3 regions of the Bradyrhizobium sp. CCBAU 51745 genome follow, and region 3 is predicted to be linked to each of the others. Evidence: predicted binding sites of a transcription regulator. Region 3 holds the regulator's gene; each other region holds the start of a gene.
The links. Region 3 encodes PhoB, which activates phosphate uptake and scavenging genes when phosphate is short. Its sites were predicted from a motif close to TGTCATNNANCTGTCAT; they were not measured.
Positions count from the first base shown of each region.

Region 1 (7,192 bases), on a different contig from region 3:
GCGGGTGCTGCGGCGGGAGCCGGCGCAGCCTTGGGCGCGGCGGGCGCAGGTGCCGGTGCGGGAGCCTCAGCCGCCTTCTCGGTGGGCTTGGGCGGGGCGGCCGACGCGCTGGGCTTTGCAGCGCCCGCAGCCTTCACGTCCTCGCCTTCGCCGGCGAGCACCGCGATCACGTCGTTGACCGGCACGTCCTGGGTGCCCTCGGGCACCAGGATCTTGGCGTGCCCTCGTCGATGGCTTCGACCTCCATGGTCGCCTTGTCGGTCTCGATCTCGGCGATGACGTCGCCTGACTTGACCTTGTCGCCTTCCTTCTTCAGCCACTTGGCGAGGTTGCCCTTCTCCATCGTCGGCGAAAGAGCTGGCATCAGGATGTTGATGGGCATGCTGACCTCACGAAGAACTTCTCAAAACGTCGTCTCCGAAAGTGAAGACGAACAGACCAGGTTTAGTTGCCGATGTCGCCTTGCCAGAGGCGCTCATTGGCAGGGATGGAGCGCCAATTCTTCATCATGGTGATGGAGCGGTCGTCGGCCAGGTCGATCCAGGGAATCCCGAACTTGTCGAGAATGTCCTTGGAGCCCTCGAAGGTGACGGATTCCCCGATCACCACGAGCTTGACCTTGAACAGACCGAGCGCGCCGGCACACATCGAGCATGGCGACAGCGTGGTGTACATGACCGTGTCATGGAACGAGATCGCGCCGGCCTCGCGCAGGCAGCTCATCTCGCCATGCAGGATCGGATTGTTCTCCTGCACGCGGTTGTTGTGGCCGCGGGCGATGATCTTGTTGTCGCGCGTCAGCACTGCGCCGATCGGCAGACCACCTTGCGCGATCGAGGCTTCCGCTTCGCGGATCGCCTCCAGCATGAAATCGTAATGATAGGATTCGATCGTCACGGTCAGTGTCCCTTTCCCCGCGGCGTCGTGGTGCCAGTGTCGGTCGGACGCTCAATCTCGGCCTGGAACATGTCGAGGATCCGGTTCAGCGCGTCCTCCTCGGTATATTCGCTCTCGCGCGCATAAGCGCGCGCGGCGTGGCGGGCGAGATCGACCAGCAGCAGGCCCCACATGTCAGGCTCCTCGAAGGCGCGCTGGAACGCCATCGACAGCCCGCCATCCAGCACGAACACGCGCAGGATCTCGACCGCGTCATCGCGGGTCATGACGTCGGGCGGCAGTGGCTGCTCCTTCGGGCCCGCCATGGTCTACCTGTAGCAGACGGCTTTGGCGGCCTCGACGACCTCAGCCGCCGACGGCAGCGCAAGCTTCTCCAGATTCGCGGCATAGGGCATCGGCACGTCCTTGCCGGCGACGCGCGCGACCGGCGCGTCGAGATAGTCGAAGGCGTTCTCCATGATGCGCGCGGCGATCTCGGCGCCGACGCCGCTCTGGGCCCAGCCCTCTTCCACCGTCACGGCGCGCCCCGTTTTCTTCACCGAGTTGATGATGGTCTCGGTGTCCATCGGACGCAGCGTGCGCAGGTCGATCACCTCGGCCTCGATGCCCTCCTTGGCGAGTTCGTCGGCGGCCTTCAGCGCATAGGTCATGCCATTCGACCAGGAGATGATGCTCACATGGCTGCCCGAACGCACGATGCGCGCCTTGCCGATGGGAATGATGAAATCGTCGAGCTTCGGCACTTCGCCGGTGTGACCGTAGAGCACCTCGTTCTCGAGGAAGATCACCGGATTGGGGTCGCGGATCGCGGCCTTGAGCAGGCCCTTGTAGTCGGCAGCCGAGTACGGCGCGATGACCTTGAGACCCGGTACGTTCGAGTACCAGGCCGAATAATCCTGGCTGTGCTGGGCGGCGACGCGCGCGGCGGCGCCGTTGGGTCCGCGGAACACGATCGAGCAGCCCATCTGGCCGCCGGACATGTAGAGCGTCTTGGCCGCGGAGTTGATGATCTGGTCGATCGCCTGCATGGCGAAGTTGAAGGTCATGAACTCGACGACCGGCTTCAACCCGGTCATGGCAGCGCCGACGCCGACGCCGGCAAAACCATGCTCGGTGATCGGGGTGTCGATCACGCGCCGCGCGCCGAACTCCTGCAGCAGGCCCTGCGTGACCTTGTAGGCACCCTGATATTCGGCGACCTCTTCGCCCATCACGAAGACATCAGGATCGCGGCGCATCTCTTCAGCCATGGCGTCGCGCAGCGCTTCGCGGATGGTCTGGGTGATCATCTCGGTGCCGGCGGGCACCTCAGGATCGGGTTCGGCGACGGCCTGCGGCGCAGGTGCAGCCTTCGGCGCGGGCGCTTCAGCCTTGGCAGCGGCGGGCGGCGCGGACTCCGCGGCCTTCGCCGCCGGTGCAGGCGCCTTCGCCAGATCGGCGGCGCTCTCGCCATCGGCGAGAATGGTCGCGATCGGCGTGTTCACGGCAACGTCGGCGGTGCCCTCGGGAATCAGGATCTTGCCGAGCGTACCCTCATCGGTCGCCTCGACCTCCATGGTGGCCTTGTCGGTCTCGATCTCGGCGATGACGTCGCCGGACTTGATCGTCTCGCCCTCTTTTTTCAGCCATTTGGCGAGGTTGCCCTTTTCCATCGTGGGCGACAACGCGGGCATCAGCACTTGAATTGGCATATCGACTCCAAAGAAAGCTTGCGCGCGTTTAGCGGTAAACGTCGGTCCAGAGCTCGGCGGCATCCGGCTCGGGATCATGCTGGGCAAAGTCGGCGGAGGCGTTGACGATGTCACGCACCTCGGCATCGATCGCCTTGAGATCGGCCTCGCTGACCTTGGCCGCCAGCAGGCGGTTACGCACCTGCTCGATCGGATCCTGATCGTGACGGACCTTCTCGACCTCCTCGCGCGTGCGGTACTTCGCCGGGTCGGACATCGAGTGGCCGCGATAGCGGTAGGTCTGCATCTCAAGGATGTAGGGGCCCTTGCCGGCGCGGCACCAGGCCGCCGCCTCCTCGCCCGCGGCCTTGACGGCGCGGACGTCCATGCCGTCGACCTGCTTGCCCGGGATGTTGAAGGACACGCCGCGCTTGGAAAAATCCTGCTGCGCCGAGGCGCGCGAGACCGAAGTGCCCATGGCGTAGCGGTTGTTCTCGATGACGTAGATCACCGGCAATTTCCAGAGCTCCGCCATGTTGAAGCTCTCATAGACCTGGCCCTGGTTGGCCGCACCGTCGCCGAAATAGGTGACGCTGACATTGCCGTTGCTGCGGTAATTGTTGGCAAAGGCAAGCCCGGTGCCGAGCGAGACCTGCGCACCGACGATGCCGTGGCCGCCGTAGAAGTGCTTCTCCTTGCTGAACATGTGCATGGAGCCGCCCTTGCCCTTGGAATAGCCGCCGCGGCGTCCCGTGAGCTCGGCCATCACGCCGTTGGCATCCATGCCGGTGGCAAGCATATGGCCATGGTCGCGATAGCCGGTGATGACCTGATCGCCCTCCTTCAGGGCCATCTGCATACCAACTACCACGGCCTCCTGGCCGATATAGAGATGGCAGAAGCCGCCGATCGCACCCATACCGTAGAGCTGGCCGGCCTTTTCCTCGAACCGCCGGATCAGGAGCATGTCGCGGAGCGCCTTCAGCTCCTGCTCCCTGGTGAATTCCGGGGGCGAACCGCCGTTGGTTTTATCGTGCTCAGCGCTTGCGGCGGCTTTCTTGGGTGCGGCCATGGGAATTCCGGGTCAGAGAAATCTAGGTCCTCTCTAACCTAACTCAATCGGGTGTGAAAGCACCGCAGCGGCATAGGACGACTTTCATTATGCCGCACTGCAGCGTGGCCGAAATTTTGCAAAACTTTTGGCGCTGGATCAGGCAACATTAGCTCCGCGCCTGCGAGAGCTCTGCACACAAGCGCGGCGACGACATCGGACACGCATATCTCGGGTGCCGAGCCCCGCTGCGTGTCCGATTCGAACCGCCGGACCTACCAGCCCAGTTCGCGCAAATACGCAGCGCGGGCGGCAACGCCGGTGTGCGTGAAGTCGGTGAAGACTCCGTCGACGCCAAGCCGGAAAAATTTGAGATATTCCTGGGCTGGATCGGCGTGATAGTCGGCCGCAAGATATTTCTTCTCGTTACGGAACGTGAAGACGTGGACGAACAGGCCGAGCTTGTGCGCATCGGCAATCAGGCTGGTCGCCTCCTGGGTCGAAGCCTCCGGTGTCGATCCCTTGTAGGGCGTGCCGTCGGCATTGGTGTCCTTCCACAAGGCGACCTTCAGCGGAACGATATAGGGCTTCCACGGACCGATGCCGTCGGCATAGGTCTTGATTTCGGCGAGTCCCTCAGGCGTCAGCATCGCATCATACAAGCGTGCATCGCCCGCCACCGTCCAATCGAACGGACGTGAATTGGTGATGTTGTCGAGCAGCACCTTACCGGTCTTGAAGTCGATGCCGTTGCCGTCGATGAGCTGCACCTGCCGGGTCTGAAGGCCGTGGCTGCGCATATATTTCAGGCTGCCGGGCTCGAAGCTCTGAACCAGGATGGGCGCGTCCCTGGTGTTGAGGCCGTTGTCGTTGATGATTTTGATCAAGGCGTCTTCCAACGGATGGCTGCCCGGCGCGCCGCAGCCGTTTGCGATCGCCTGGGCATTGTTCCAGGTCGGATTCTTGGTTTCCGGATAGACCAGGATGGGACGCCCCGTCTCCTTGCTCTTGGCCTTGGCGATATCGAGGATGTCCTGGAAGCTGATGACGGGGAATTTGCCGTTGAACATCTTCGGCCGCTCGTTCGCCGCATCATAGGTGGTGCCGCCGATCCACTGCTTCAGCTCGGCCATCGTGAAGTCGGTGAGCGACCAATCGTTGGTGTGATCCTCACCGTCGACGATCAATGACTTCAGCACCGATTTGGGATCGGAGGGATCGGTGAGATCCGTGAGATAGTCGGCGGGCGTGCCGGCTGCGGCCGGCGCCTTGACGCGCACACCCGATACGGTGCGCTTGCGGGCTGCGACCACAGCGTTGGTCTTCGCCACTTCGGCCACATTGGTGTTGTCGGCCAGCCAGGGGTTGTGACGCGCGACCAGGACGCAGTCCTTGGTGAGGTGCAGATCCTCTTCGAGCGCGTCGGTTCCGAGCGCGGCCGCGAGCTCGTAGGAGACCTCGGTCTCTTCGGGCACCAGCCCCGGCACGCCGCGATGTCCGAGGATCAGCGGCGCCTTTCCGTCGACGGTCAGAAACGGCTTGGCACCTGATGGCGCAGACTGGGCCACGGCCATCGACGGCACCAGCAACGCCAGGGCCGCGCCGAGCAGGTTCGCTCTGACATGCATCTTCCGCCGCAAGAGATTGTTCGTCATGGCCGCGCCTCCCTCTGTGCCTGGCATCGCGTCGTCGCGATCGGGCTCGTCTTGTCTCAATAATCTGACAGACGGATGACGGCGGGTCGGGCGGTCACGGATGTGCACAGGCGGCGTCGACATGACGCCGCCTGCGCTGGTTCGATCAGAAGAAGCCGAGCTTCTTCGGGCTGTAGCTGACCAGGAGGTTCTTGGTCTGCTGGTAGTGATCGAGCATCATCTTGTGGGTCTCACGGCCGACGCCCGACTGCTTGTAACCGCCGAAGGCGGCATGGGCGGGATAGGCATGGTAGCAATTGGTCCAGACCCGGCCGGCCTGGATCGCCCGGCCGAAGCGGTAGCAGCGGTTGGCGTCGCGGCTCCAGACGCCGGCCCCGAGGCCATAGAGCGTGTCGTTGGCGATCGCGAGTGCCTCGTCGTCGGTCTTGAAGGTCGTGACCGAGACCACGGGGCCAAAAATCTCCTCCTGGAAGATCCGCATCTTGTTGTGGCCTTCGAACACCGTCGGCTGGACGTAGAAGCCACCCGAGAGGTCGCCGCCGAGATCGGCGCGTCCGCCGCCGGCCAGGACCTTCGCGCCCTCCTGCTTGCCGATGTCCATATAGGACAGGATCTTTGTGAGCTGCTCGCTGGAGGCCTGCGCGCCGATCATGGTGTCGGCCGCACGCGGATCGCCCTGCTTGATGGCGGCGACGCGCTTCAGCGCCCGCTCCATGAAGCGATCGTAGATGTCGGCGTGGACCAGCGCCCGGCTCGGACAGGTGCAGACCTCGCCCTGGTTCAGCGCGAACATGACAAAGCCTTCGATCGCCTTGTCGAAGAAATCGTCGTCTTCAGCGGTGACGTCCTTGAAGAAGATGTTCGGCGATTTGCCGCCGAGCTCCAGCGTCACGGGGATCAGGTTCTGGCTGGCATATTGCATGATCAGCCGGCCGGTCGTGGTCTCGCCGGTGAAGGCGATTTTTGCGATCCGCGGGCTGGAGGCGAGCGGCTTGCCGGCCTCCAGGCCAAAGCCGTTGACGATGTTGAGGACACCCGGCGGCAGGAGGTCGCCGATGATCTCGGCCCACACCATGATCGAGGCCGGCGTCTGCTCGGCGGGCTTGAGCACCACGCAATTGCCCGCGGCAAGCGCCGGCGCGAGCTTCCAGCACGCCATCAGGAGCGGAAAGTTCCAGGGGATGATCTGGCCGACGACCCCGAGCGGCTCGTGGAAATGATAGGCGATCGTGTCGTGGTCGATCTCGCCGATCGAGCCTTCCTGGGCGCGGACGACGCCTGCGAAATAGCGGAAATGATCGATGGCGAGCGGCAGGTCGGCGGCCCGGGTCTCGCGGATCGGCTTGCCGTTGTCCCAGGTCTCGGCCACCGCGAGGCGCTCGAGATTCTCCTCCATGCGGTCGGCGATCTTGTTGAGGATCGCAGCGCGCTCGGCGACGCTGGTGCGTCCCCAGGCTGCCTTGGCGGCATGGGCCGCATCGAGAGCCGCTTCGACGTCCTGCGCGTCGGACCGCGCGATCTTGCAGACGACCTTGCCGGTCACCGGCGAGGCGTTGTCGAAATATTTGTCCGAGATCGGCGCCACGAACTTGCCGCCGATGAAATTGTCGTAGCGTTCGGCGAACGGATTTTGGGTGACGCCGAGGAATTCAACCTTGTTCATTGATCACTCCCGATGTTGATGTTTGCGCTCATCGTCGTGTGTTCACGACTTGCGCCAACGATCTCGCGGGAGGTGCTTTCTGTCAGCCCGGGTGGATGCGAAGGTGGAGCGGACCTGTCGCAGAACTGCGACAGTCAGTGCTTCAGCTCGAACCGCTTCAGCTTCCGGTGCAGCGTGGCGCGGCTGACGCCGAGGGCCTTGGCGGCGGCCGACACGTTGCCGCCGGCGCGGAGCAGCGCCCGCTGCAGCACCGCGC
Region 1 is NZ_LBJP01000083.1:32-7,223, reverse strand. Features, by position in the region: partial or broken gene XH98_RS23720 (pyruvate dehydrogenase complex dihydrolipoamide acetyltransferase) at 1-382, opposite strand, end outside; gene XH98_RS23715 (nucleoside deaminase) at 445-897, opposite strand; gene XH98_RS23710 (DUF5076 domain-containing protein) at 900-1,202, opposite strand; gene XH98_RS23705 (pyruvate dehydrogenase complex E1 component subunit beta) at 1,206-2,588, opposite strand; gene pdhA (pyruvate dehydrogenase (acetyl-transferring) E1 component subunit alpha) at 2,617-3,639, opposite strand; gene XH98_RS23695 (glycerophosphodiester phosphodiesterase family protein) at 3,894-5,273, opposite strand; gene adh (aldehyde dehydrogenase) at 5,419-6,936, opposite strand; partial or broken gene XH98_RS23685 (helix-turn-helix domain-containing protein) at 7,071-7,192, opposite strand, start outside.
Region 1: XH98_RS23695 (glycerophosphodiester phosphodiesterase family protein) is a predicted target of PhoB. The motif match lies at 5,338-5,354, and genes of this name have one in related genera.

Region 2 (7,192 bases), on a different contig from region 3:
CCGAGGAGCTCTCGGCTTCGGTCGGCGAGATCTCCGCGCAGGTGCAGTCCAGCGCACGCGATGCGCGCGAGGCGGTGGCGCAGGTCGAGCAGACCAACGCCACCGTCGAGATCCTCGACCAGACCGCAGGCCGCATCAGCGAAGTCGTGAAAATGATCCACGCCATCGCCGGCCAGACCAATCTGCTCGCCCTAAACGCCACCATCGAGGCGGCGCGCGCCGGCGAGGCCGGCCGCGGCTTTGCGGTGGTTGCCGGCGAGGTCAAGAGCCTGGCGTCGCAGACCGCGACCGCCACGGAAGAGATCTCGCGCCAGGTCGAGGAGATCCAGAGCGCAACCGGCCAGGCCGTCGCCGCCATCCGTTCGATCGGGGGCGCCATCAGCGGCATCGACGAGAAGATGACGGCCATTGCCGCCGCCGTCGAACAGCAGCGCGCAGCCACCACCGAGATCTCGCGCAACTTCCAGCATGCCGCCCAGGGCACCCGCGAGGTCACCGACACCATCGGCAGCGTCGCCCAGCTCAACCAGGAGACCGGCAATGCCGGCACGGTGCTGTTCCAGTCCGTGACCAAGATGTCGGCCGACGCCGACCGCCTCCGCACCGCGGTGGAGGGCTTCCTCGGCGCCGTGAAGTCCGCCTAGGGCTTCTTTCCCAGTGTGATGAAACGTGGATCGGCATTGCCGGGCCTGCTCGCGGCCTGTAAATGGTAGCGGTACCAAGCTCCAACGACAGGACGACAGGGAGATGTCTTCGATGCCGGTCACCCCACATAAGGCCCAGCGCCCCTATCGCGGCGTGTTTCCGGTCGCACCCACCATCTTCGATGAGCGCGGCGAGCTCGATCTCGAGGGCCAGCGCCGCTGCATCGATTTCATGATCGACGCCGGCTCGAACGGCATCTGCATCCTCGCCAATTTCTCCGAGCAGTTCGTGCTGACCGATGCCGAGCGTGAGGCCGTGATGCATGTGGTGCTGGAGCATGTCGCCGGCCGCGTGCCCGTGATCGTCACCACCACCCATTTCAGCTCGGCGGTGTGCGCGGCGCGCAGCAAGCAGGCCGAGGCCGCCGGGGCCGCCATGGTGATGGTGATGCCGCCCTATCACGGCGCCACCTTCCGCGTGCCGGAGAAGGGCATCGTCGAATTCTTCAAGGTGCTCTCGGGCGCGATCACCATCCCCATCATGATCCAGGATGCGCCGGTTGCGGGCACGCCGCTGTCGGTCGAGCTGCTGGCGCGGCTGGCGCGCGAGCTCTCCAACATCCGCTATTTCAAGATCGAGGTGCCGGGCGCGGCGTCAAAGCTCCGCAGCCTGATCGAGGCCGGCGGCAAGGACATCGAGGGCCCCTGGGATGGCGAGGAAGCCATCACGCTGATGGCCGATCTCGATGCCGGCGCGACCGGCGCGATGACCGGCGGCGGCTATCCCGACGGTATCCGCCAGATCATCGATCCCTATTTCGCGGGCGACCGGGAGAAGGCGAAGGCCGCCTATGAACGCTGGCTGCCGCTGATCAATTACGAGAACCGCCAATGCGGCCTGATCGCCTGCAAGGCGATGATGCAGGCCGGCGGCGTGATCAAGTCCGACGCGGTGCGCCATCCGCTGCAACCGCTGCATCCGGCAACGCGCGCAGGATTGCTGGAGCTCGCCAAGGAGCGCGACGCGCTGGCGCTGCGCTGGGGGAAGTAGGCCCCACGCACCGCAATCGTAGGGTGGGCAAAGCGGAAGCGTGCCCACCACCTGTGAATTGCTGAGAAAAGAACGTGGGCACGGCGCAAGGGCGCCTTTGCCCACCCTACGGGGCCGGTGCCAACGTCCATTCGCCCACGATACAAAAGCGTGCCTTCGCATCGTCCTGCTTGAACAGCGTGATGCGATCGATCGCCAGCTTTTCCAGCTTCAGCGCCGCAAACCTTGCCCGCAACATCTCCAGGATCGGGCCGCGCCGATCCGCGTCGAGCCGCCCGGTCAGCGTCATGTGGAAGCGGAATTCTTCCATCACGTAAGGATAGCCCCAGCGATCGAGATACTCGCGCTGTCGCTCGCTGAGCTTTTTGGGCTTGCGCCGCGCGCGGTCTTCCGCGGTCAGGGGCTGGCGGAAGCAATCGAAATCGCGGACGCAATCGGCGGCGAGCTCTTGCAGCGCGTCAACCGGCTCGGCCGGAATGACGGCGATGAAGCCGCTGATGGAATCCACGATCGGGTGGATCACCGGGATCGGGCGCGCCTTGCCGGCGAATGTCGCGCAGGCCGCGGCGAGTTCGGCCTCGGTCTTGCCCGCTGCCAGCACCATCGGCGCCTTCAGCGTGCCGTGAAAACCGTATTTGCGGGGATCGGCGGTGACGTCGTGCCAGTCGGGTGCGATACGCAGGGCGTCGCCGGGAAAGGGCGGTTCGTCGCCGGTGTAGGCGTCATAGCCGAGCAGCTCGGCGCCGAAGCGGGAGAGTGCGTGGTCGTCGCCGGAGGCAAAATAGATCGCGTAGCGGGGAAAACCTGTCATTGCCCAAGCATAACTAATTTATGCTGCAACGATAGTCTCGCGCGGTGTCGCCGCGATGCCAGCCAGACGCGTCGCATCGGTGAGATGGACGAGCTTGCCGGCGGCGATCACCGCGACCAGCCGCGGCCGCAGCGGCATGCTGTCGTCGACGAGCAGGATGTCGGCGCGACGGCCCGCCGCCAGCGTGCCGCGATCAGTGAGGCCAGCGGCGTCTGCGGGCGCCGACGAGATCAGCTTCCAGGCCTCGGTCAGCGGCAGCACGCCGTCGGCGGCGAGGCGGAATGCGGCGAGCAGCGGCGCCGGATAGTAATAGTCGGAAGCCAGCACCGTGCAGAGCCCCTTCGCGATCATGTCGGAGGCTTTGGTCCAGCCGGTGTGGCTGCCGCCGCGCACGACGTTCGGTGCGCCGTAGACGATGGCATCGCCATGATCGGCTGCCTCGCGCGCCGTCTCCTCATTGATCGGAAATTCGGCGAGCCTCACGCCCATGGCGCGAAAATTCCGGCGCATCGCCGGCGTCGCATCGTCATGCGACAGCATCCGCACCTCGGCCATGCGCGCCGCTGCTGCGATCCGGGCGATCGAGGCCGGAACATCGGCCGCGCGCGAGACGATATGCGCGACGAGCTTGTCGAAATCCTCAGCTGAAAGGCCGGTGCGCTCCACCATGCGGTTGCGCTTGCGCGGATTCGAGATGTCGGCAACGACCCCGTCCATATGGTCGTTGAAGGCGAACAGGTCGACGCGGCCCTCGGCCAGCCACTGGCCGATCTCGTCCTCGGCATCGAGATTATAGGTCTCGTGGCGCAGGTGAAAACGGGTGTCGGCAGCAAAGTGCGGACGCTGCCGCTCGATCGCCTCGAGCAGGCGCCTGGCATTGTCGCCGCTGCGCAGGCCCGGCTCCCATGACCAGGTGGTGGCGTGGAACACCGTGGTGATGCCGTTGCTGATGACCTGGCGGTCGGTGTCATCAAGCGCGACGTCTATCGGAAGATCGACGCCGGCGCGCGGCATCATCTGCCGCTCGAAGGCATCGCCATGCAGGTCGACGATGCCGGGCAGCACCAGCAAATTACGCGCATCGATCGCCAGCCGCGCGCGACCGCGTGCCGCATCGATCTGCGCAATGTCGGTTCCGGATACGGAGAGGGAAGTTTCGGCGAGCTCGGAGCCAATCAGGGTCCGGCCGCCCTCGATGAAAATGTCTGTCACGCGACCGCACTTCGTTTGCTGGAAGGAAGACTTGTCCCTGCTTCGTATGCCGACAGGAAATCTTCAATCGCGAGCGTGCGGAAATCGGGCAGCGCCGCACGCAATTTGTCGTGATCCCGGTCCCACCATGCCAGCCTGGCCAATGTCGCGTCTCTTCGAGCGGCACAATGACGGTGTCATGACGATATGATGACAGGGGATGAAGTGTGTAGGATCGCCACGCCGCATCGCACGTGTCATACAAGTGTCAACCGCCGGGGATAGCGGTGGGCTCCAGCTACTCTGGAGCCCTGCATGCTGGTGGTTGAAGGTCTGACGTGCCGCTTTGGCGCAAAAGCCGCGGTGGACGAGGCTTCGTTTCAAATCTCCCCCGGCGGCTTCGTCGGCGTGATCGGACGCTCCGGCGCCGGCAAGTCGACCCTGCTGCGCGCCATCAATCGTCTGGTGACGCCGACGCAGGGCCGCATCCTGTTCGACGGCCTCGACGTCACCGCGCTGCGCGGCAAGGAGCTGCGGCAGTGGCGGGCGCGGTCGGCGATGATCTTCCAGCAGTTCAACCTGGTCGGCCGGCTCGACGTGCTGACCAACGTACTGATGGGCCGTCTTGCCACCATGCCGGCCTGGCGCTCGCTGTCGCAAGTATGGCCCGAGCAGGACAAGGCGCTGGCGATGTCGGCACTGGAACAGTTCGACATCGCCGCGCTCGCGGCGCAGCGCGCCGATCAGCTCTCCGGCGGCCAGCAGCAGCGCGTGGCGATCGCACGGGCGCTGGTGCAGCAGCCCGACATCATCCTCGCCGACGAGCCGATCGCCTCGCTCGATCCGCGCAACACCAAGATCGTCATGGATGCGCTGCTGCGCATCAACAAGCATTTCGGCATCACCGTGCTCTGCAACCTGCATTCGCTCGATCTGGCGCGCAGCTATTGCGATCGCCTGATCGGCATGGCGGCGGGCCGAGTGGTGTTCGACGGCGCGCCGTCCGCGCTGACCGACCTTGTCGCGCGTGAGCTCTACGATCTCGAAGCCGCCGATGTCATGGGCGGCACGCCTGCGCCGGTGCCCGAGGGGGTCCCGGCACTCGGAACGGCTGCGGCGGCCTGAGCCGCGTCGCATCCGTCATGACCAGTTTTTGCGTCAACCGCTCCTATCAGATGAAGAGGGCATCATGATCACTCGCAGATTAGTTCTTGCCGGCGCCGCCGCGCTGGCCTTTGCCGGATCCGCTTCCGCCGAAGACTGGAGGGCGAAATATCCGGAGATCACCTTCGCCGCGATTCCGGCCGAGAACGGTTCGGGCGTGACCGAGCGTTACGCTCCCTTCATCAGCTATCTGTCCAAGGAGCTCGGCGTCAAGGTGACGCTGCGCGTCGCCAACGACTACGCCGCCCTCATCGAGGGCCAGCGCGCCGGCAACATCCACATCGGCTATTACGGCCCGGCCTCGTTCGCGCGTGCCCGGCTTACCGGCGTCAAGACCGACGCGTTCGTCATCGACGTCAACTCCGACGGCTCGAAGGGTTATTACTCGGTGTTCTACGTGCTGGCGAAATCGCCGTACCAGAAGATCGAGGACCTCAAGGGCAAGAATCTCGGGCTTGTTGATCCGAATTCAACTTCCGGCAACAACATGCCGCGCTTCAAGCTGAACGCGCTCGGCATCGATCCCGACGCCTACTTCTCCAAGGTCGTCTTCACCGGCAGCCACGAGAATGCCGTTCTCGCTCTCGCGCAAGGAACCGTCGACGTCGCTGCCAACTGGTGGAACGCGGACGACGATTCCAACCTGACCCGCATGCTCAACAAGGGCATGGTGAAGTCGGCCGACGGCACGCCGATGAAGAAGGAGGACTTCCGCATCGTCGTGAAGTCCGACCTCATCATCAACTCGCCCTACGCCTATCTGAGCGACCTGCCTGAGGACATGAAGGCCGCCATCAAGAAGGCCTTCCTCGACGCGGCACAGAAGGATCCCGAGGCGTTCAAGAAGCTCTCCGACGGCAAGAACAAGCCGTGGGAGCCGATCGCCAACGACGATTACAACAAGACCATCGATCTGATCAGGTTTGTCGATAATCTGCGTAAGAAGGCGTCCTGAGCTCGTCGGGACGAGGCTACTCGAGCCGGGTCGATGGACCCGGCTCTTTTCTTGATGGATCTGTTTGTGATGGATCTGTGCCTTCGATGACGGTTGCGGTTTCGATCCTTCCCGAGCAGCAGCTCGCCGCCCTCAACGCCGCCTATCGCGAGGCAGTCGCACGCAAGCGCCTGCGCCTGCTGGCGGGCTTCACGTTGTTCGTCGCCGCGCTGATCGTGGCCTCGATCGGCGCCGAGGTGAATTTGCGCACCTTCTTCACTTATTTCGGCAACTTCGTCAGCTACTTCAATCGCATCCTCACTCTCGACAGCGGCCAGCGGGTCTGGACCGATCTCGGCGAGTGGTTCTGGGGCCTGCACAAATGGCTGAAGCTGCTCGGCGAGACGCTGCTGATCTCCTATGTCGGCACGCTGATCGGCGCCGTTCTTGCCTTCCTGCTCAATTTCTTCTCCGCCGAGAACACCTCGCCCGCGCCCTGGCTGCGCTTCACCGTCCGGCGCCTGCTTGAGTTCGCGCGCACGGTGCCAGGCATCGTGTTCGCGCTGATCTTCGTCATGGCCTTCGGCCTCGGTCCGGTCGCGGGCGTGCTCGCGATCGCGATTCATTCCACCGGCGCGCTCGGCAAGCAGTTTTCCGAGATGGTCGAGAACGCCGACATGAAGCCGGTCGAGGGCATCCGCTCCACCGGCGCGAGCTGGGTGTCGTGCATGCGCTTTGCGATCCTGCCGCAGGTCTCGGCGGGTTACGCCAGCTACGCGCTGCTGCGTTTCGAGATCAATGTGCGCGAGGCCTCGGTGATGGGCTTTGTCGGCGCCGGCGGCATCGGGCAGGAGCTGATCGTCGCGATCCGAAAATTCTACTACTCCGACGTCAGCGCCATCCTCGTGACCATCATCGTCACGGTGTTCCTGATCGACATCACCACCGGCTGGGTGCGCGGCCGCCTGTTTGGCAAGGAGGCGCGGAATTGAATAAGCCGCAGGACGTCAACACCGAGAAGCTCCGCGCGCGCTACCCTGACGTCTTCGACCGTCCGGTATCGGCACGCCTGGCGACGCCGGCGATGCTCATCGCGGCTCTTGCGATCTTCGTGTTCGGCCTGGTCGATCTCGATTTCTCGCCGGCGCGTTTCATCTCGGGCCTAAGCCAGCTCGGCTGGATCAGCATGATGATGATGCCGCCCGATCCCGGATCGTCGCTCCCGCTCTATCTCAAAGCGCTGGGCGAGACGCTGTCGATCGCGCTGCTCGGCACCACGCTGGCCGCCTTGCTGGCGCTGCCCGTCAGCCTGCTTGCGGCCCGCAATATCGTCCCTAACATCGTCCGTTTCCCGGTGCGGCGGTTCCTGGATTCGATCCGCGGCGTCGATACGCTGA
Region 2 is NZ_LBJP01000003.1:474,523-481,714, reverse strand. Features, by position in the region: gene XH98_RS05035 (methyl-accepting chemotaxis protein) at 1-644, shown strand, start outside; gene XH98_RS05030 (dihydrodipicolinate synthase family protein) at 757-1,695, shown strand; gene XH98_RS05025 (DUF1045 domain-containing protein) at 1,802-2,506, opposite strand; gene XH98_RS05020 (alpha-D-ribose 1-methylphosphonate 5-triphosphate diphosphatase) at 2,525-3,718, opposite strand; partial or broken gene XH98_RS05015 (chloramphenicol acetyltransferase) at 3,715-3,861, opposite strand; gene phnC (phosphonate ABC transporter ATP-binding protein) at 4,013-4,822, shown strand; gene phnD (phosphonate ABC transporter substrate-binding protein) at 4,887-5,816, shown strand; gene phnE (phosphonate ABC transporter, permease protein PhnE) at 5,903-6,787, shown strand; gene phnE (phosphonate ABC transporter, permease protein PhnE) at 6,784-7,192, shown strand, end outside.
Region 2: phnC (phosphonate ABC transporter ATP-binding protein) is a predicted target of PhoB. The motif match lies at 3,953-3,969, and genes of this name have one in related genera.

Region 3 (7,192 bases):
GGTGGTGGTGCCGATGCGCGGCTTCTCGGCGATCGCAGGCTCGCTCGCGCTCGCCGTCATCGTGATCCCGGTGGTGCTGCGCACGACCGAGGACATGCTGCTGCTGGTGCCGAACGCGCTGCGCGAGGCCGCCTCCGCGCTCGGCCTGCCGCGCTCGCTGGTGATCAAGCGGATCGCCTATCGTGCGGCCCGCTCCGGCCTCATCACCGGCGTGCTGCTCGCCACCGCCCGCGTCGCCGGCGAAACCGCGCCGCTGCTCTTCACCGCGCTGTCGAACCAGTTCTTCAGCCTCGGCCTGAACAAGACCATGGCGAACCTGCCCGTCACCATCAACAATTTCGTCCAGAGCCCTTACGCCTATTGGAAGCAGCTCGCCTGGAGCGGTGCGCTGTTGATCACGCTCACCGTGCTTGCCCTGAACATTGGCGCCCGCATCCTCGGTGCCGAGAGGACCGCAAAATGACCGACTTGTCCGTATCCGTGAGCTCCAACGCGCACCTCGCCTCGCAGCAGCCGCTGCCGGAAGCTCCGGCCAAGGTGACGGTGCGCAACCTCAACTTCTATTACGGCGAGCACCAGGCGTTGAAGAACATCAATCTGACGCTCGGCACCAACCGCGTCACCGCCTTCATCGGCCCGTCCGGTTGCGGCAAGTCGACCCTGTTGCGCATCTTCAACCGGATGTATGACCTCTATCCGGGCCAACGCGTCACCGGTCAGCTGATGCTGGACCAGACCAACATCCTCGACCCCAAGCTGGATCTCAACCTGCTGCGCGCCCGCGTCGGCATGGTGTTCCAGAAGCCGACGCCGTTCCCGATGACGATCTACGAGAACATCGCCTTCGGCATCCGCCTCTATGAGAAGATCTCGAAGTCCGAGATGGACGACCGCGTCGAGAAGGCGCTGCGCGGCGGCGCGCTGTGGAACGAGGTCAAGGACAAGCTCAACGCCTCCGGCCTGTCGCTCTCGGGCGGCCAGCAGCAGCGCCTCTGCATCGCCCGCACCGTCGCGGTGCGGCCTGAAGTGATCCTGTTCGACGAACCCTGCTCGGCGCTCGATCCGATCTCGACCGCCAAGGTCGAGGAGCTGATCCAGGAACTGTCCGAGAACTACACCATCGCGATCGTCACCCACAACATGCAGCAGGCGGCCCGCGTCTCCGACAAGACCGCCTTCATGTATCTCGGCGAGCTGATCGAGTTCGACGACACCAGCAAGATCTTCACGTCGCCGTCGGACCGGCGCACGCAGGATTACATCACCGGCCGGTTCGGCTGAGGAGACAGGACATGGCTTCCGAACATACCGCAAAAGCCTTCGACACCGACCTTCAGGAGCTCACCCGCCTGGTCGCCGAGATGGGCGGCATCGCCGAGCGCATGATCGTCGATTCCGTCGATGCGCTGATCCGCCGCGACGTCGCGCTGGGCCAGCGCGTCGTCACCATCGATGCCGAGCTCGACGCGCTGCAGAAGAAGATCGAGGAGCGCGCCGTGCTGACCATCGCGCGCCGCCAGCCGATGGCGGTGGACTTGCGCGAAATCGTCGGCGCCATGCGGGTTGCGACCGACCTCGAGCGCATCGGCGACCTCGCCAAGAACATGGGCAAGCGCGTCGCGGCGCTGGAGACGGATTTCCATCCGCTCAAGCTGTTCCGCGGCCTCGAGCACATGACCGACCTCGTGCAGCAGCAGGTCAAGTCGGTGCTGGACGCCTATGCCGCGCACGATCTGCCGGCAGCGATGGCGGTGTGGAAGGGCGACGAGGAAGTCGATGCCATCTGCACCTCGCTGTTCCGCGAGCTCCTAACCTACATGATGGAGGATCCGCGCAACATCTCGTTCTGCATCCATCTGATGTTCTGCGCCAAGAACATCGAGCGGATCGGCGACCACGCCACCAACATCGCCGAGACCGTGTTCTACATGATCGAAGGCCAGGCCATCACCGACAAGCGGCCGAAGGGCGACATGACGACGTTCGCCACGACGGTCCCGAACACCTGATTACGCAAGGAGCGACGAGCCCATGGGCGCACGCATTATGGTGGTTGAGGACGAGGAAGCTCTGACCGAGCTTCTCCGCTACAACCTCGAAGGCGACGGCTATGACGTGGAGACGGTGATGCGCGGCGACGACGCCGACACCCGCCTCAAGGAGCACATCCCCGATCTGATCGTGCTCGACTGGATGTTGCCGGGCCTGTCCGGGATCGAGCTGTGCCGCCGGTTGCGGACGCGATCCGACACCAAGCAGCTGCCGATCATCATGCTCACCGCGCGCGGCGAGGAGAGCGAGCGTGTCAGGGGCCTTGCCACAGGCGCCGACGATTACATCGTCAAGCCGTTCTCGGTGCCCGAGCTGCTCGCGCGGGTGAAGGGCCTGCTGCGGCGCGCCAGCCCCGAGCGGCTCGCGACCGTGCTCGCCTTCGGCGACATCGAGCTCGATCGCGAGAAGCGCCGCGTGGCGCGCTCGGGCCGGCCGATCGATCTCGGACCGACCGAATATCGCCTGCTGGAGTTCTTCCTGGAGCATCCCGGCCGGGTGTTCTCGCGCGAGCAGTTGCTCGACAGCGTCTGGGGCCGCGACATCTATATCGACGAACGCACCGTCGATGTGCATATCGGCCGCCTGCGCAAGCTGCTCAATCTCGGCCGCGAGCAGGACCCGATCCGCACCGTCCGCGGCGCGGGCTACGCGCTCGACGATCGCTTCGCGAAGGCTGAGCAGACCTCAAGCTAAGCTGCCCGCCAGCAAACAAAAAAAAGCGCGCCAGGTGGCGCGCTTTTTTTCGTCCCGGCCTGTACCGCGACGATGTCGTCTGAACCAAGTACTCAGCGCGTGCCCGGCTTCGCCGGCGCCCGCCGGCGATCCGCCGCCGGCTGATACGCCACGCGCGAGTGCTGGGCGCAGTAGGGCAGGCCGGAGAGCGCCTTGCCGCCGCAGAAGAAGAAATCCGGGCTTGAGGGATCGCCGACCGGCCAGTGGCAGGTAGCCTCGTTCAATTCGAGCAACGAGAGCCGCTGGCTCATCGGCACAACGTTGTCGTAGGTAACAGGTTCAGCCTCGACCTCGATCTCGAAAGCCTGCGCCAGCGCGGTGTTGCCGCGCGCGATGGGGCGGCTCACCCGCATCATGTGCTGTGCGGGACGCGCCTTGCGCGGCCGCGGAGCTGCTGATGAGGGGCTCTTGGCGCGGCCGGACAGGCCGAGCCTGTGCACCTTGCCGATTACGGCGTTGCGGGTCACGTTTCCAAGCTCAGCGGCGATCTGGCTGGCCGAAAGTCCGGCCTCCCAGAGCTTTTTCAGCTGCTCGACGCGATCATCTGACCAGGTCAAAACCGTCATTGCATCCTTTCCTTCGCCGGCGCCAGCCATCTGTGGGGCCTCACGACGAATGCCTAAGCTTCGAAAAACCCGTGCCGCCAGAATCCCTTAAGGCTCGCCGGGCGCGCCAGATGCGCCCGAACGTTTACGCCGGTACATGAGGACTTTTGGGATCAGAACCGCTGCACGAGATGTCGTATCTGACAAGCCAAACGCTACAATATGCCGTGACTCACGCGCAAGAGTCCGCCGACTCGCTTCCACATGTTCCGTGGCGAAAATCCCGCAAAATCGCCACCGCAAGACTACGGATTCAGCGTTTCGCGAGGCTTTCCGGGCGGCATTGACACCCGTATTGCCAAGCATAAGATAGTCGCACGTGCCGCCCTTAAAAGGCGGCACGTTTCGTTTTCCGGGCCAAATGACGCGCTGCGCCATGCGTGTTCAGGCCGTCCGAAACATCCGAAGTGACCACCAAAGAGATCGTCATGACCAACAGCGCAGCGCCGCATTTGCTCCCCGTTTTCGCCAGGGCCGATATCGGTTTTGAGCGCGGTGAAGGCGTCTGGTTGATCGCAACCAATGGCGATCGCTATCTCGATTTCACCTCGGGCGTCGCGGTCAACGCACTCGGCCATGCCCATCCGGCGCTGGTCAAGGCGCTGCAGGAGCAGGCCACGAAACTCTGGCACATGTCGAACCTGTTCCAGAGCCCTGACGGCGAGAAGCTCGCTGCGCGTCTTTGCAATGAGAGCTTTGCCGACTTCGTGTTCTTCTGTAATTCCGGCGCCGAGGCGCTGGAGGGCGTGATCAAGCTGGTCCGCCATCATCACTTCTCCAAGGGCCATCCGGAGCGCTATCGCATCATCACCTTCGAGGGCGCCTTCCACGGCCGCACGCTCGCGACGCTGGCCGCGACGGGATCGGCAAAATATCTCGAAGGCTTCGGTCCGCCGATGGACGGCTTCGACCAGATCCCGCATGGCGACATCGAGGCCGTGAAGAAGGCGATCGGCCCGCATACCGCCGGCATCCTGATCGAGCCGATCCAGGGCGAGGGCGGTGTGCGTCCGGCGACATCAGCCTTCCTCAAGGCGCTCCGCCAGCTCTGCGACGAGAAAGGCTTGCTGCTGGCCTTCGACGAGGTGCAGACCGGCATGGGCCGCACCGGCGATCTCTTCGCCCATCGCCGCACCGGCGTCACACCCGACGCGATGTCGCTGGCGAAAGCGCTCGGCGGCGGTTTTCCGATCGGTGCGATCCTGGCGACTGCAGATGCGGCCGCCGGCATGGGCCCCGGCTCGCACGGCTCGACCTTCGGCGGCAATCCGCTGGCGATCGCGGCCGCGAACGCCGTGCTCGACGTCATGCTCAAGCCCGGCTTCTTCGACCACGTGCAGAAGATGTCGCTGCTGCTCAAGCAGAAGCTCGCCTCCGTGATCGACCGTCATCCCGATATCGTCAGCGAAATCCGCGGTGAGGGGCTTTTGATCGGCATCAAGGCCGTGGTGCCATCAGGCGATCTGGTCGCAGCCTTGCGCAACGAGAAGCTGCTTACCGTCGGCGCCGGCGACAATGTCGTGCGCTTCCTGCCGCCCTTGATCGTCACCGAGGCGGAAATCGAGGAGAGCATCGTCAGGCTCGAGCGCGCCTGCACGGCGCTGTCAGGCAACAAGCGGGCGGCAAGCTGATGAGCAAGGCACCCAAGCACTTCCTCGATATCAACGAGCTGCCGCTGTCGGAGCTCAAGAGCATGCTCGCGGCCTCCTCCGCCATGAAGGCGAAGCAGAAGGCGCATCAGCCGGTGCGGCCGCTCGAAGGCAAGACGCTGGCGATGATCTTCGAGCGTCCGTCGACCCGCACGCGCGTCTCGTTCGACGTCGCCATGCGCCAGCTCGGCGGCGAGCCCATCATGCTCACCGGTGCCGAGATGCAGCTCGGCCGCGGCGAGACCATTGCCGACACCGCGCGCGTGCTGTCGCGCTATGTCGACGCCATCATGATCCGCATCCTCAATCACGAGGCGCTGCTGGAGCTCGCGGCGAACGCGACCGTGCCCGTCATCAACGGCCTGACGCGGCGCTCACATCCGTGCCAGGTGATGGCCGACCTCATGACCTATGAGGAGCATCGCGGCCCGATCGAGGGCCGCACCGTGGCCTGGACCGGCGACGACAACAACGTGCTGGCGTCCTGGGCCCATGCCGCCGAACGCTTCAAGTTCAAGCTCAATGTCGCAACGCCGCCGGAGCTTGCTCCGAAGAAGGTGATGCGCGACTTCATCAAGGCGACGGGCGCGTCGATCGTGCTCGGCACCGATCCCGAGGCCGCCGTGAAGGGCGCAGATTGCGTCGTCACCGACACCTGGGTGTCGATGGGCGACAAGGAAGGTGAGCACCGTCACAACGTGCTCAAGCCCTACCAGGTCAATGCCAAGCTGATGTCGCTGGCCAAGCCCGATGCGCTGTTCATGCACTGCCTGCCCGCCCATCGCGGCGAGGAGGTCACCGACGAGGTGATCGACGGTCCGCAGTCAGTGGTGTTCGACGAGGCCGAAAACCGCCTGCACGCGCAGAAGGGCATTTTGGCCTGGTGTTTTGACGCGGTGAAGTAGGCTCACTTGTAGCCCGGATGGAGCGCAGCGAAATCCGGGCTTCTCAACGCGGAAAGACTTCCCCGGATTGCGCTGCGCTCCATCCGGGCTACGCGCCCCGCCATTCTGAGCACCGAATGCGGGGGCCCTTCCATTTCCGCCCTCCGACCCCAGATAAAGCGCCATGGTTTCCCAATCCCCCGACATGAAAACCAGGCCCGAAAGCCCGGTTCGCGCGCCTTCCGCAGTTCCCGTCGATGACGCCGTGCTGCCCTACGAGGTCGATGCGCTCGATGTGCGCGGCCGTCTGGTGCGGCTTGGCCCGGCGCTCGACGACATCCTGACCAAGCATGATTATCCCGCACCGGTCGGCAAGTTGCTCGGCGAAGCCATCGTGCTGACGACGCTGCTCGGCTCGGCGCTCAAATTCGAGGGCCGCTTCATCCTGCAGGCCCAGACCGACGGGCCGGTGTCATTCCTGGTGGTCGACTATCAGGCGCCCGATCGCCTGCGCGCCTATGCGCGCTTCGATGCCGAGCGCCTCGGTGATGCCAAGGAACCTGGAATGAATTCCGGCACGCTGCTCGGCCGCGGTCATCTCGCCATGACCATCGACCAGGGGCCCGATATGAGCCGTTACCAGGGCCTTGTCGCGCTCGACGGCGGCAGCCTGGAAGACGCCGCCCACGAATATTTCCTGCGCTCCGAGCAGATCCCGACGCGCGTGCGCCTTGCGGTCGGCGAGGAGTGGCGCTCGAGCGACGGCGGCAAGCACCGCTGGCGCGCCGGCGGCATGCTGATGCAGTTTTTGCCAAAGGCGCCGGAGCGCGCGCGGCAGGCCGATCTGCATCCCGGCGATGCGCCCGAGGGCCTTGAGGCTCACAGCGTCGCCGAAGACGATGCCTGGGTCGAGGCGCGCTCGCTGATCGAGACCGTCGAGGACGTCGAGTTGATCGATCCCGATCTCTCCGGTGAACGGCTGCTCTACCGCCTGTTCCACGAGCGCGGCGTGCGCGTGTTCAATCCGCTGGTCCTGAAAGCGCAATGCTCCTGCTCGCGCAACGCGGTCGCGTCCATGCTGAAGAGCTTCTCGCCTGACGATCGCAGCGCCATGGTCAAGGACGACAAGGTCGTCGTGACCTGCGAGTTCTGTAGCTCGGTGTACGAGTTCACGCCGGATGAAGCGGGCGTGGAAGACGCGTAACGAGCTCTTGTAGGGTGGGCAAAGGCGCTCTTGCGCCGTGCCCACGGATCTCCCGATGACAACGAA
Region 3 is NZ_LBJP01000007.1:428,311-435,502, reverse strand. Features, by position in the region: gene pstA (phosphate ABC transporter permease PstA) at 1-463, shown strand, start outside; gene pstB (phosphate ABC transporter ATP-binding protein PstB) at 460-1,281, shown strand; gene phoU (phosphate signaling complex protein PhoU) at 1,293-2,009, shown strand; gene phoB (phosphate regulon transcriptional regulator PhoB) at 2,032-2,745, shown strand; gene XH98_RS09300 (GcrA family cell cycle regulator) at 2,838-3,350, opposite strand; gene XH98_RS09295 (aspartate aminotransferase family protein) at 3,818-5,020, shown strand; gene argF (ornithine carbamoyltransferase) at 5,020-5,943, shown strand; gene XH98_RS09285 (Hsp33 family molecular chaperone) at 6,107-7,126, shown strand.